DNA from 2 places in the Mesorhizobium sp. M0189 genome. Region 1 is predicted to be linked to the other one. Evidence: riboswitches for the same ligand, from Rfam matches in the RefSeq annotation. Region 1 holds a riboswitch; the other holds the start of a gene.
The links. Region 1 has a riboswitch for thiamine pyrophosphate ahead of thiC (phosphomethylpyrimidine synthase ThiC). Riboswitches for the same ligand answer to the same signal wherever they lie in the genome.
Positions count from the first base shown of each region.

Region 2: it holds a riboswitch for thiamine pyrophosphate, as region 1 does, so the genes downstream of both, NKJ09_RS32560 (phosphomethylpyrimidine synthase ThiC) here and thiC (phosphomethylpyrimidine synthase ThiC) in region 1, are expected to answer to the same signal.

Region 1 is NZ_JAMYSW010000008.1:219,298-226,370, reverse strand. Features, by position in the region: gene NKJ09_RS17340 (conjugal transfer protein TraG) at 1-834, opposite strand, end outside; gene NKJ09_RS17335 (YybH family protein) at 1,353-1,808, opposite strand; gene NKJ09_RS17330 (Fic family protein) at 2,958-4,499, shown strand; TPP riboswitch at 4,682-4,798, shown strand; gene thiC (phosphomethylpyrimidine synthase ThiC) at 4,903-6,738, shown strand; gene thiO (glycine oxidase ThiO) at 6,735-7,073, shown strand, end outside.
Region 2 is NZ_JAMYSW010000023.1:6,227-13,299, reverse strand. Features, by position in the region: gene NKJ09_RS28320 (Fic family protein) at 1-72, opposite strand, end outside; gene NKJ09_RS28315 (Fic family protein) at 69-1,199, opposite strand; gene NKJ09_RS28310 (hypothetical protein) at 1,555-1,794, opposite strand; gene NKJ09_RS28305 (FAD-dependent oxidoreductase) at 1,734-2,252, opposite strand; partial or broken gene NKJ09_RS32565 (phosphomethylpyrimidine synthase ThiC) at 2,256-2,624, opposite strand; partial or broken gene NKJ09_RS32560 (phosphomethylpyrimidine synthase ThiC) at 2,737-2,928, opposite strand; TPP riboswitch at 3,034-3,149, opposite strand; gene NKJ09_RS28295 (porin) at 3,651-4,808, opposite strand; gene hemN (oxygen-independent coproporphyrinogen III oxidase) at 5,877-7,073, shown strand, end outside.

The DNA of each region.
Region 1 (7,073 bases):
ATCAGAAAGGAAGTTCGCCACGCCTGCGAGGGTCTTGTCTTTCTCCGCATAGAGCACGTGCAGTATTGCGCCGACCAGCAACGCATGGCTGGTCTTCTCCCAGTGGTTGCGGCGTTCCAATGTGCCTTCTGGGTCGACCAGGACATCCGCCACGTTCTGCACATCTCGAACTTCCCACTCGCCCCGTCGCACCTCCAGCAGAGGATTGTAGGCTGCGGATCCAGCATTGGTCGGGTCGAACAGAAGCACCTGGCCGAAACGGGCCCGCCATCCGGCCGTCAGTTCCCAGTTTTCGCCTTTGATGTCGTGGACGATTGCCGAACCCGGCCAGGTCAGTAGTGACGGCACGACCAGGCCGACGCCTTTGCCGCTTCGGGTCGGTGCGAAACATAGCACGTGTTCCGGACCGTCGTGGCGTAGATAGTGTCGGCCCAACATAGCCAGGATCACCCCATCCTGACCGATCATCCCAGCGGCCTTGATTTCGTCTCGCGTCGCCCAGCGCGCCGAGCCGTAAGTCGTGGTATCCTTTCCCTCGCGCGCCCGCCACAGCGACGTCCCGATCGCTGCGACGATAGCCATGAGGCTTCCGCTCGCCGCAATCGCCGCGCCCTCCAGGAAGACGTTCGGCGCGTAGGCGTCGTAGAAAAACCACCACCAGAAAAAGGCTGGCGGCGGATAAACGGGGTGTCCAGCCAATTCGAACCACGGCGGACCGAGTTGGCTTTGAAAGTCGAGCCGCCCTGCCGTCCACTGTGTTGCTCCCCATGTTGTCGCGACGACGATCAGAAAGGCGGTGAGTATCTGGCCCCATAAAACCTTGCTTGCCGGCATCGGTCGTTTCCCAAATGGATGATCGGAACAACCGAAAAGCTCGAATTCCTAAATCCGCAAGAAAAAAGGGGCGGTCGAAGCAGCATGGCGTACCCGGACGTGGAAAGACTTGCCCGATGCGATCTCGAATGTTGAACGAGCATAGGGGGGCTGCTTTCTTCTGGAGCCGTTGAGCCGCTACTTGCCCAATGATAGTTAGTTGTCTCGGCTCAGATGGCATTTGACGAGATGGACGGGTTCTTGGAGAACCACGGATTGCGCATGACCAAATGAACAAGAGTCCTCAGCGGCGCGCCGAGCCGGAGAACACTCTAGTCCCGGCAAGTGGTGGTCAGCCGTTCTGCTGAGCTCGAATCTTACCGCCTCCCTGATCGGTAGCGCGATAGATCCAGAGCCGACTCGATGAGCAGACCCATCAAGTCTGTTCAATTTTGTTAATCAATTAAGTCACATCAACTATTGCCATGGACTTTCGTTGGAACTGTTGCAAGCCGCGCTGGCCTCACGGATCGCGGAATCTATTGGGCCGCACCTAAGTTCCAGATGTCCCGATGCAGGCGCCATGTCCCGTCGCCCCCTTTTTTCCAAACGACAATGTACTTGCCCGCAACGGTGGAAGGGGCACCGCCTTTGCTCGGCACACTGAGCGTAAATGCGCCAACTTCGTAGGCGAGATTCCCGCTCCCTTCCACTTCCAGCGCCTTCAGGGTGAGATTCTTCATCCCGGCCTTGATTGCGCCCTGCCAGAATTCTTCCACGCCCTTGCGGTCATCGACGCGTTTGCCGTCGGGTGGCAGCAGAGCGGCATCGTCGGTATACATTTGACCTACCGCTGCTGCGTTTCCGCTGTTGAAGGCGTCCATGAATTTTACCAACGCCGCTTCGATGTCCTCACGAGCCGAGTGGGCGGCCGCAGACAATGCAGACGAAAGAAGCAGCACAGCAGCAAATGCAAATGACTGAACCAGTCTCATTTCGTCCTCCCTTGCGTACCCGACATGCCCACCCGATGAATAGCGCCGACCCGAGGGCGCCGCGGCGTTCGATGGCTAGGCGCGGATTATATTAGACTTATCTGATATGACGGCGCAAGCGCAGCTGCGACCCTCTGAACGACCAGCGTAGCAGCTGCCGGAGAGCTTCAAAGCGGCGGCTACCGCCTCACTGCCCTCCTCGTCTCGACGAAAGAGTTCGTTCGAATGATGCTTTTCCGTGGCTTTGCTCGCAAGTTTTCGTCAGCCAGCGCAGGGCCTCCTCTTACGCTCGCTGGTCGTCAAGGCCCAGCGGCCACTAGCTGACAGTCCCCCCGCAGCCAAGCCGCTGGGCCCTCGACGTGGGGAACGAGCATTGGAGACGATGTCGCGCTTTCCGTTACAGCCCGAAGGCGGGTGACAGATGACCGTGTCAGCCTCTCCACCCCGAGCTACGATTTCACGCATTCGATCAGGCACAGCTCTCTCGGGCTAGCGCGCCAAGCATGAGTTAGCTCCCGAATGAGCAGGTGCCACCCAGTTCAACTTCGGCCCTTGCGCGCGCAAAGTATTGGGCGAGATCGATCGGCAGTCCGGTCGGCAAATTGGGGCAGCGATGGCGAGAATGAATGCCAGGAACTTCCCTTCGGTGCCGCTTCGTCGATCTGTTTGCCGAGAAGACGCGCGCGCTGCGTGCCGTCCCCCATACCGCAGAGAACTCACTTCAGGTCACACACACACACACACGACGCCACCGAGATCCTGCATCAGTTTTCTACTCCGACGCCGCCACGTCACCAAGATCAGTCGCGAGCGTGATCGCGGCTATCAAATCGGGATCGCGCGCCGGAGCGCTCTATGAGTGAGCCCCGAACGGCGCGGTTCTCCTCGAGCAATCCGGCTCGACGTAAGGCGGGCCATCCGTGCCGGCCTCGTGACTAAGAGACGGGCGAATGGCGGTTCCTGGACTCACCTTTTGTCATGAAGTCGCTTCCTTGAGCCGGTGGCGGAGTTCTTGCTTGATGACTCCAGCACCGTTTAGAATCGGTTTTCGGAAAATTTGTCTTGTGGCATCAATTTTCATGGAATAGGATCATTTTTCACAGGTGTTGGCCCAGCTGAACCAAAATTCGATGAAAGGATTCGCTTTTCATGCCTGCGGTGCAAGAGCACCAATTTTCAGGTCCTGTTACCGTTTTTCAGGAAATCCGCCTTCCTGAAACGGCGACCCCGGCCGGGTACAGCGCCCTGGTCGGAGCCTACAGGCTCGCCGTGCCCTTGCCCCGTAGGTTGTTCGCCACGGGCGAGCATCATCGCATTACCGAACGGGATGGCTGGCGGATCATGACCCCCCGCCACGCCCCAAATCCTACCCTCGAAGGCCACCTGACCTTTGCGCTCAAGTACGAGGGACTGGACCTTGCCGTCCTCAAGCGGCTGTTCCAAGTGACCGGTCCCGCGCCGATCGAGGCGCTGGTCCGTGAAAGCCCGACCGGCAGTTATGCCCGCCGCATCTGGTTTTTATATGAATGGCTGAGGGGCGCCCGTATCGATCTGCCGGACGCGGCGGCCGGACGATACATTCCGGTTGTCGATCCCGAGCTGCAGTGGCCCGGACCCGACAAGACCGCTTCGCGCTACCGCGTAAGGGACAATCTCCCCGGCACGCGTGAGTTCTGCCCTCTGGTGTTCCGCACCAAGATTCTCGAAAAATTCATCGGCCTTGAACTACCGCGGCGCGCGGAGGCAATCGTAGCGGACGTGCCGCGCGACCTTCTTGCTCGGACCGCCGCCTTTCTTTTGCTCAAAGACTCGCGATCAAGCTATGCGATCGAGGGCGAGCGCCCGCCGCAAGATCGCATCCAGCGCTGGGGCCGCGCCATCGGCGAAGCCGGCCGCTGGCCGATCGATCGCGATGAGCTGCTGCGTCTGCAAAGAATTGTACTTGGCGACGCCCGTTTCGCAAGACTTGGCTTCCGAAAAGAAGGAGGTTTCGTCGGTGAGCATGACCGAGACAACGGCACGCCCTTGCCCGATCACATCAGCGCTCGGCCCGAGGACCTGCCGCGGCTAATCGATGGAATGGCGGCGTTCGATCAGGGCCCCGCGCAAAACCTTGATGCAGTCGTAGCCGCCGCAATCCTCGCCTTCGGCTTTGTCTACATTCACCCGTTCGAGGACGGAAACGGCCGCATTCACCGCTACCTAATCCACCACGTCCTTGCCATGCGCGGCTTCAATCCGCCGGGAGTGGTCTTTCCCGTCTCGGCCGCGATCCTGGACCAGATCAACGAGTACAGGGGCGTGCTCGAGAGCTATTCGCAGCGCCTTCTGCCGTTGGTGGAATGGGAACCGACGCCGCTCAACGTCCGGGTGCTGAATGACACCGGTGATTTCTACCGGTTCTTCGATGCAACCCCGCACGCCGAATTCCTCTATGCCTGCGTTCAGCGGACGATCGAACGGGACCTTCCCGAGGAAACCGCATTTCTGCAGCGCTACGATCAGTTCCGGCAGCAGGTGGACGCCTTTATTGACATGCCCGAGCGGTTGACCGATCTGCTCTTCCGTTTTCTTCACCAGAATGATGGACATCTATCGAACCGCGCGCGCGAAAAGGAATTCGCCACGCTGACCAGTGACGAGGCAGGAAGAATCGAGGCGATCTACGCGCAAACCTTTGGTGCCCATTGAAGGTGTGATCATCAGGATCGATTTTTAGTCCGACGGTTTGTAATTCCCTTGTCCCTGCCTTCATCTCCGAGGCTTGACTTGTCGCCGAGACATGCACGATTTTTTCCGCACGGTCTGACCGGCCGCCGATCAGCCGCGGCCAGAACGCGCTTGACAAACCGGAGCCGTCCCGTCCAACCTCACGCATTCACCAGGGGAGTCCCGGCAAGGGGCTGAGATACTGCTGGCATTCGCGGCGCAGTGACCCGTTGAACCTGATCCAGTTCATACTGGCGTAGGGACGGTGCAAGCGCTTTGCGGGAGTTTACGCCCGAGGTCCTGTTTCGGCAGGTCGACAGAAGCGTCTTTTCATCCTCCCGGCACAGAACTGGGTCTCCAATGCAACGAGCAAAGGAGCCTCAAGATGAATGCCCTCACCCCCGCCGTCTCGACGGGACCGCTGCCCGCCTCACGAAAAATCCACAAGCCCGGTGCCATCCACCCGCAGATCAGGGTGCCGATGCGCGAAATCTCCGTCCATCCGACGGCCGGCGAACCGCCCGTCACCGTCTACGATCCGTCCGGCCCCTATACAGACCCGACTGTCGAAACCAGCATCGAAAATGGCCTTGCACGGCTTCGCCACGAATGGATTACGGCGCGCGGCGATGTCGAGGCCTATGACGGCCGCCATGTCCGGCCGGAGGACAACGGATTCGCGACGGGCGAACGCCTGACGCCGGAATTTCCCATTCGCCATCAACCGCTCAGAGCCAAAGCAGGCAAGGCGGTGACGCAGCTTGCCTATGCGCGCGCCGGCATCATCACACCCGAAATGGAGTTCGCCGCCATCCGCGAGAACCTTGGTCGCGAGATCCTGCACGGCAAGCTTGAGCGCGACGGCGAGGCTTTCGGCGCGACACTGCCCGATTTCGTCACGCCGGATTTCGTGCGTGATGAGGTGGCGCGCGGACGCGCAATCATTCCCGCCAACATCAACCATCCCGAGAGCGAGCCGATGATCATCGGTCGCAATTTCCTGGTCAAGATCAACGCCAACATCGGCAACTCCGCCGTCACATCGTCGATGGCTGAAGAGGTCGAAAAAATGGTGTGGGCGATCCGCTGGGGCGCAGACACGGTGATGGACCTGTCGACCGGCCGCAACATCCACAACATCCGCGACTGGATCGTCCGCAACGCGCCGGTTCCGATCGGCACGGTGCCGCTCTATCAGGCGCTCGAAAAGGTCGGCGGCATCGCCGAGGACCTGACCTGGGAGGTCTACCGCGACATGCTGATCGAACAGGCCGAACAGGGCGTCGACTATTTCACCATCCATGCGGGCGTGCGGCTGCACTACATCCCGCTGACCGTTGACCGGGTCACTGGCATCGTCTCGCGCGGTGGCTCGATCATGGCCAAATGGTGCCTGCATCATCACCGGGAAAGCTTCCTCTACGAACATTTCGCCGAGATCTGCGACATTTGCCGCGCCTATGACGTGTCCTTTTCGCTGGGCGACGGCCTTCGTCCTGGCTCGATCGCCGACGCCAATGACGCAGCACAATTCGCCGAGCTGGAGACGCTCGGCGAGCTGACACAGATCGCCTGGGCGAAGGATTGCCAGGTAATGATCGAAGGCCCCGGCCACGTGCCGATGCACAAGGTCAAGGAGAACATGGACAAGCAGCTCGCCGTCTGCGGCGAGGCGCCGTTCTATACGCTTGGGCCGCTGACGACCGACATCGCGCCGGGCTACGACCACATCACCTCCGGCATCGGCGCGGCGATGATCGGTTGGTTCGGCACCGCCATGCTCTGCTACGTCACGCCCAAGGAGCATCTCGGCCTTCCCGATCGCAACGACGTCAAGATCGGCGTGATCACCTACAAGATAGCCGCCCATGCCGCCGACCTGGCAAAAGGTCATCCGGCGGCGAAAGTCAGGGATGATGCCCTTTCCCGCGCGCGCTTCGAATTCCGCTGGGAGGACCAGTTCAACCTGTCGCTCGATCCCGAAACCGCGCGGTCCTTCCACGATCAGACCTTGCCCAAGGAGGCGCACAAGCTGGCGCATTTCTGCTCGATGTGCGGGCCGAAATTCTGCTCGATGCGAATTTCCCACGACATCCGCACCGAAGCGCAGAAGGAGGGCATGGCGGCGATGGCGGCGAAATACCGCGAGGGCGGCGATCTCTACCTGCCGGCGGACGAGACCGGCGCACCGCTCATACCTCAGCCACGTGAGCCATCATGAAGGTGCTGGTCAAAGGGGCCGGCGTTGCCGGCCTCACCGCCGCCTTCGAGCTCGCCGCACGCGGCGCGGCGGTTTCCGTTGCCGAGACAAGGCCTGGCCTTGGGGGCAATGCGTCGTGGTTCGCCGGCGGCATGTTGGCGCCATGGTGCGAGCGCGAAAGCGCCGAGCAGCCGGTGCTGGATCTCGGGCGCGGTGCCGCCGACTGGTGGGATGCCGCAACCCCCGGCCAGGTGACGCGGGCCGGAACGCTGGTCGTGGCCGCGCCGCGCGATGCGGGCGAGATCGACCGCTTCGCCAGCCGCACCTCGGGCCATCGGCGTGTCGATGAAGACGAA
Region 2 (7,073 bases), on a different contig from region 1:
CGAGCCGCGCAGGTACACAAGGTGGTTGCGATATCCCGCCAGCGCGCTGGCTTTGAGGATGCCGGCGGTCACTGACGGCGCGAACAGCTCCCGGTACCACTCCCGGTGAGTGTCCCGGTCAACGCGCCGGCTGGCTTGCCGTTGATGATCGCGGCAACAGAGTCTTTGACCTTCTGGAATGCGAGGTAGTAGCCACGCGCGGCAAGCGCATCCCGGTTCTTGCGGTCCTCTTCATCAATCTCCGGATTCCAGCTCCCCTCGCGCACCCGGTCGATGAGTTCCGGGGTGACGCTGTACCCTTCTATCGACAGCGAATGGTAGGCGTCGCTTTCGTAGATATCCTCGACGAACTTCATATAGGCGTCTTTGTCGGACGGCAGTCCGGGTGCCTTCGGGAATATCTCGATGATGGCTTCGCGCTGCGATTGCCAGATCGCGCGCAGGCGGGCGACCAACGGCGGTACGCCCGCCGCAATGGTTGTCACTCCAATTTGTCCCGCGAACGGATCGGATTCGCGCACGTCATAGCCGGCGGCTTTGAAGGCGGCCACGATTTCATCGGCAAAGGAGTCGCGTCCTACGCGACGGAAGGCCCCCGCAAGCCGTCCCGCCACGGCGGAATGGCCGCCATCAAGCAGCAGGACCAGAACGGTTGATACGTCGCGCACCGACGCCATAGCGATCTGCATCTCGATAGGCGCGCGCTGGAAGAACGCTTGCGGCACCCGGGTAAGGGCGGCCTCGACAGTGAACACGCGCTGGCCGTTTTTCTCTGTCAGTTCGGCCGGCATCTCCTTGACCTTGAGGTCATAGAGCGAAGTGCCGAACAGCAGGTCGATTTTGTTATTCGTGCCTTTGGGGGTGTTCACCACCACCTGAGGCGGAATAGTGGGCGCTTCCGCGTGCAGAAGCAGCGAGTGCTCCGGTGACACGAACCAGTCCTTGCCGAACCGGTCATTGCAGTAAAGGGAGCAGAACTCCCAGAAGCTCGCGTACCAGGGGGTGGTGTCTTGCTGCTGTGCCTGCGGGCTGGTCGACATGAGCCAGCCTTTCATAACATCGCGCAGGAACCCGTTCTGCAGCAGCCGCTCCCGGTGGACGCGGGTCAGCTCATCTGATTTGAATATGCGCCGCCCACCCTTCTGCAGCTCTTTGAGGACGGCCAATGATACAGCGAGTTTTTCATGGGGCTTGGCCATGGCCGTACCTTTGCAACTTTTTAGAGCTGTGCGATTACAAGTATATATTGCTGATAGGAGACAAGTCAATGATGCTGTGGAGTTGCAAGTTTTTTAAGTCGTGCAATAACAAGCTTTTTATGCGATAATCGGCAAGTGAAATCACAGTTTTGATCGTTTCCATAGCTCGTCTGCGCGAAGGATCGTCACCCGGATGGGCCGAGACCAGCTCCCCAGCAGGCTACGCAGGGGCTCGGGGCGAGCCTACAGCCTGGCCCTCCGAAGCGCTTCGAAGGAGGACGCGCCTCTTTGAAAAACTCGCCCGTTGTGCATCGTGGGTACCTGTAAACGCGAATTCTCAAAGAAAAGACGCTCCTTACCTCTCCCTCCCGCCACGATCATCACGGCCGCGCCCGCGCTCACTACGCCGCGACGCCCGCGAGATCGGCTTCTCGGCAATCGCCCCGAGCGAGACATCACGCGTATGGAGGATCAGCATTTCACCGCGCATGCCGCGTAAATCGTCGTCGGCCCGCGCGATGCCCGTGCAGTCGATCACCTGATCAAAGCCGGAAAAGCCAACCTCGCCCGTCTCGAAAAGGAAAACGACGCCCATCGCACGCAGTTGCCGGCGAGGGCTTCGAGAGCCCGACGGGGATCGAGATGAGCTTCGCTACAAAAAAACAGGCTCTGATGAAAGCGGCCGGCAAGATCGGGCTCGAGGGCGGCAACAACCTTTTCGTCGACGCACTCATAGTTGCGCGAACGAGCTGCAAAACGGGCAAGCTCGAAGGCATCGCGCTGATGGGCGACGACGAGAGTGCCGGCCCTCGTCACCAGCGCGGGCAGCGCCCTTTCCCACCAGTCGGCTGCAACGTTGCCGAAAGTGACGACCGCCTCCTCGGCGCCTTCGCGTTCGCACCAAGCGGCGAGCATGCCGCCGGCGAGCCAGGAGGCATTGCCGCCGATCTGGCTGCGAATTTCAGCAACCGTGACGGATGCACCCGGCGCGGCCAATTCATGGGCAACGGTGAGGCCTGCCACACCCGCGCCTTTGACAAGAATGCGGCGCATGGCTCAGCGCGCCCTCTGATCTTCCTGCGCTGAGGCCTGTTTTTCCACCTCGGGCGTTTCGACCGGCATATAGAGATCGCCGCCCTCGCGGTATTTCGCCGCCATCGCCGCCATGCCCTCCTTCTGCGCTTCGGCGCGAATGTCGTGAGAGATGCGCATCGAGCAGAATTTCGGCCCGCATATCGAGCAGAAATGTGCCAGCTTGTGCGCTTCCTTGGGCAAGGTCTGGTCGTGGAAGGACCGCGCGGTTTCCGGATCGAGCGACAGGTTGAACTAGGCCTCCCAGCGGAACTCGAATCCGGCCCGCGACAGCGCGTCGCCGCGGATGTTCGCCGCCGCGTGACCCTTGGCCAGGTCGGCGGCATGGGCGCTCGCCAGTCACAAATCCGTTGTCTTCCGGCCGGACATGGCGGCCGTCACAGGCTTCGACATCGCCACGCGCGGTAATCCATTCGTGGCGAAGCCGGGCAAGGCCTTTTTCGATCCTGGTTTTGATGGCCGGATCGGTGTAGGGGCCGGACGGATCGTAGACGGTGACTGGCGGTTCGCCGGCCGTTGGATGGACTGCAATTTCGCGCATCGGCACCCTGATCTGAGGGTGAATGCTGCCATGCTTGTGGATCTTGCGTGAGGCGGGCAGCGGTCCCGTCGGGACGGCGGGGGTGGGGGCATTCATCATGAGGCTCCTTTGCTCGTGCATTGGAGACCCAGTTCTGTGCCGGAAGAATGAAAAGACGCTTTGGTCGACCTGCTCGAAACAGGACCTCGGGCGTGAACTCCCGCAAAGCGCTTGCACCGTCCCTACGCCAGTATGAACTGGATCAGGTTCAACGGGTCACTGCGCCGCGAAAGCCAGCAGTATCTCAGCCCCTTGCCGGGACTCCCCTGGGTGAATGCTTCAGGTTGAACGGGCGAGCGGTATCTTGCCAAGCGCATTCGGGCCGCGGCGGTGATCGTCGGGCGATCGTCTCGGCCAGGCGCAAGATCGGATGGAGCATCGCCTGAGAATCGTCTGTTCCTCGATCAGCCTCGCTTATGCTCTGGAGCTTGTTCTCTCGCGCCCGAATTTCCGCGGGGATGGCTGAACGGAGGCGATCCATTTGCGATTTTCAAGTGCGTCGGGCCGCACCCCAGTTCGGAAAACCTGGCCGGGTAGTGCTGGATGGCAGGGTCCGTCAAGCGGGCGGAAGGAATGAGGAAATGAAAGAGTTGCAGATCAAAACGCATAATCGAGCGATGAATATCGCCTGCGCGATCATCCGGACCAGATCTGATATGAAACATCGTCCGGCCCCGAGATCGAGGCTCCAATCTCGTATAGCTTCCATACGACGTTCTCTTGGAGTGTTGCGGGATTGGTCCGCTCAACCGGATCTCGAGCTCAACCCTTTCATCCCGTTAGAATGAGCGTTCGAAACGCAGGATTCCGGCGACACCGCTCTTCTTGTTGGCGTTGGTCCAGTTCACGTTGGAAGCGTCCACCTTGCCGACGGCGAAGTTGCCGTAGCGGCTATAGTCGAGTTCCGCCGTAACTGTGAAATCTGGAAGAAACGCATAGGCGACGTTTGCAGCGACACCATGGTTCTTGAGCTGATCACCGGAGAGCTGAAGGTTGAACGAAGTTGTCTCGTTGAGCTTGTAAGTGGCGCCAGCCCAGAAAGCCCAGTTCCCACCCCAACTCTTATAGAAGCCGCGACCATGAGCGTCGATGGCGTTCGTGGAGTCGTCGTTGAGCTTGCCGTTGGAACCGTAGCCGAGCATTCCGAACAGCAACAGTTCGTTGGTGACATTGATGTCGACACGGACCTTGGCGGCCACCGATTCGTAGTTGCTATCATAAGCGGCAACGCCGGTGATCGCGCCCCAGCCATGTGTGTATTTCAAGCCGCCGACTACGTGCGGAGAGTAGCTGTCGATTGTGCCGACCACGCCCGAGCCTTCTTCGAGCGAAACCACGGCCGAAAAGCCGGCCCCCGCGTCGAAGTAGTACTGAACCACATTGGTATCGAAAGCGCCGTACGGAACCGGCGTCTGGTTGAGTACGTCAACCGCGCCGCCAATAAACATGTCGAAGGCCGACCAGTCCTTACCAAGTCGGAGGCCACCAAGCTGAATCCAGGCGAAAGTCAAGGTGCTGTCTCCGTTGAAGGCATAGGACCGAGAACTGTCCGAAACCGAAGTGTGGCGGTTACCGAAGTTCATGCGGGTTTCGGTGTAGGTCTTCAACGTGCCGAGTTCGGTCTCCTGGCCGGTCCAAGTTTTCAATGTGAAGCGCGTGTTGTTTTGCCATGTGTCCTGATGCTCACCAGTCCTCACATCGGAGGTTCTTGCGTGGTCAAACAATCCGACATGGCGCAAGCCGATGTCGTAACGGACATAGCCGCCGATGCGCAGGCAGGTCTCAGTGCCTGAAATGTAGACGTAGCCCGAGCCGTAAACGTCGCAGATTTTAACGTACTCAGTCGGGTCAGGCTCGGCAACGGCGGTCACGGCGCGAGCGTCGGAAACGGCAATCAGTGCCGCAGTTGAGCCGAGGAGGAGGCTCCTAATGTTCATTGTTGATCTCCGTTCAAACAGTAAAAGGGATGGACGTCAGTGAATGAATTTTTGCTAAGGAACCATTCGATAACGATGCGCATTGAGTGAATTTTTGAGCAGTTTTGATGCTCTCGTCATGCCAGATGTTCATGAGAAATTGAGAATACTATTGGGTATTATTGTTACAGATATGCAATTGTTATTACAAATATAATTATTGCCGAAACGACGCCATTCAACATTTCTGTACAAACCATCACCGGTCATCTCCGCTAGTTGTGGGCGGGCCGTCACAAAGGCTTCTATTGCAAATGACGTGCCATCCTGACGACGCAGCTGCGGCTTGAAGCTCAAGTGTGCCGGCGGACCTTGCTTGGCTCTTCCTTCCTTTCTGCCTTGCGGATCAATCCAAGCACGAACGGCAAACGTTTCGGCTACGGTTCGTCTGTTCGCTTCGCGACAGTTTCGTTCAATGGCGACAGCTTTGTTTGCTGTGAGTCCCGACGTTGAGACATCATGCGGCGGGCGCCGCTCGGTACGACGCCGTCATTTTGGCGAGCGCGATGGTCGGTAATCACGCGCTGAACGCGCAGCCTTGCCTTCACCAGGCAGCCTTGCCTTCACCAGGGAGTCAGTAGGCGCGCCAGCCTTGGCATTGCGGCGGACCTGACGGTCGCGTCGAGCAGGCTCTCGTCCTGATAGACGGCGCGCCACAGCTAATGCTTCTTGCCAGCAATTCACAAAACGAGCTCATCGAGATGCCAGAGATCACCATGGGGCTGCGCTAGCTGGCGAGCAAAGTCTGGTCCCAACGCGGTGTTATCTCGTTGGATGCGGCAGCCGCTCAGCAGAATCTACGCGACCAGGCGCTGGCTGAAGGGAAGGGATGGTGGAACCAAACGGTCACGCGTGAGGGTCGCGGCGGGAACAGCCATGGCCAGTCGCTGACCGTCCAGCCAAGATTGAACGGCCGCTATTGCTGCGAAATACAAGTTTCGAGCCCAAAGCGGAACGGACTGACATAGCGCAAAGACACAGGCGAGCGCAGCGGTAAGGTTGGTGGTTATCAGCATGGGACGGTAACTGTTGCAGACCACGAAATATCGAGAGGCCCGGCTGCCTTGGTACACTATCTATCCGACTGTGTCGGAGTTCTCTGGGGCGGTCGGCGCCGAGGCTTATGAGGAATGGCTCAAGAACCTGCCGGCTGACGGTCCGGTGTCACTCTATCTGCACGTTCCGTTCTGCCGATCAGCGTGCTGGTATTGCGGCTTTCCCACCACCATCACCCGCCATGATGCGCCGATCCTCAACTATCTGGCGACCGTGCGTGAAGAGATCCGTCTGGTTGCGGAGCGAGTGCCGCAGACGTTGCCCGTGAGCGACATACATTTCGGCGGCGGAACTCCGTCTCTCATAGGACCACCCGAGTTCCTCGCTCTGATAGAGTTCCTGCGACGCCGCTTCGCTCTGTCGAAAACAGCTGCGGTCGCCATCGAGATCGATCCACGCACGTTCACGGTCGAGATGGCCGAGGCCTTAGGAGCGGCCGGCGTGAACCGCGCGAGCCTCGGCGTGCAGAGCTTCGATCCAATCGTTCAAAAAGCGATCAACCGGATCCAGAGCGAGGCCCAGACGTCGGCTGCCGTGGAAATGCTGCGTCGGCACGGCGTGAGCCGCATCAACTTCGATCTCATCTTTGGTCTCCCGCATCAAACGGTGCAATCCTGCGTCGAGACAGCGAGGGCGGTGGTCGCCATGCGCCCCGACCGGCTTGCGGTGTTCGGGTACTCGCACATTCCATCCCAGATAAAGAATCAGCGCCTCATCGAGGAGGAATTTCTGCCGGACAGCGCTGCCCGCGCTGAACAGCATGCGGCTGTGGCCGTGACGCTGATTGCCGCCGGCTACCGAGAGATCGGGCTCGACCATTTCGCCTTGCCGGACGACGAGCTCGCGCTGGCACAGAAAACCGGTCGCCTGCGGCGTAACTCGTTGGGCTACTCGGCCGACACCTGCAGAACCCTGATCGGTTTCGGAGCGTCGGCTATCGGCCGCATCGGCCAAGGGTACGTTCAAAACGAAGTTACACGGGATTCCTACATCCAGCATATCGCAGCTGGCCGTCTGGCGACGTCAAAGGGCTATCGCCTCACCGACGACGACCGCGTGCGAGCCGCAATTATCGAGCAACTAATGTGCGATCTCGAGGCCGATGTGCAGGCAATCTGTGCCGCCCACGGATCTGATCCGATCCGTCTTCTCGATTCAGCTGAACGCTTG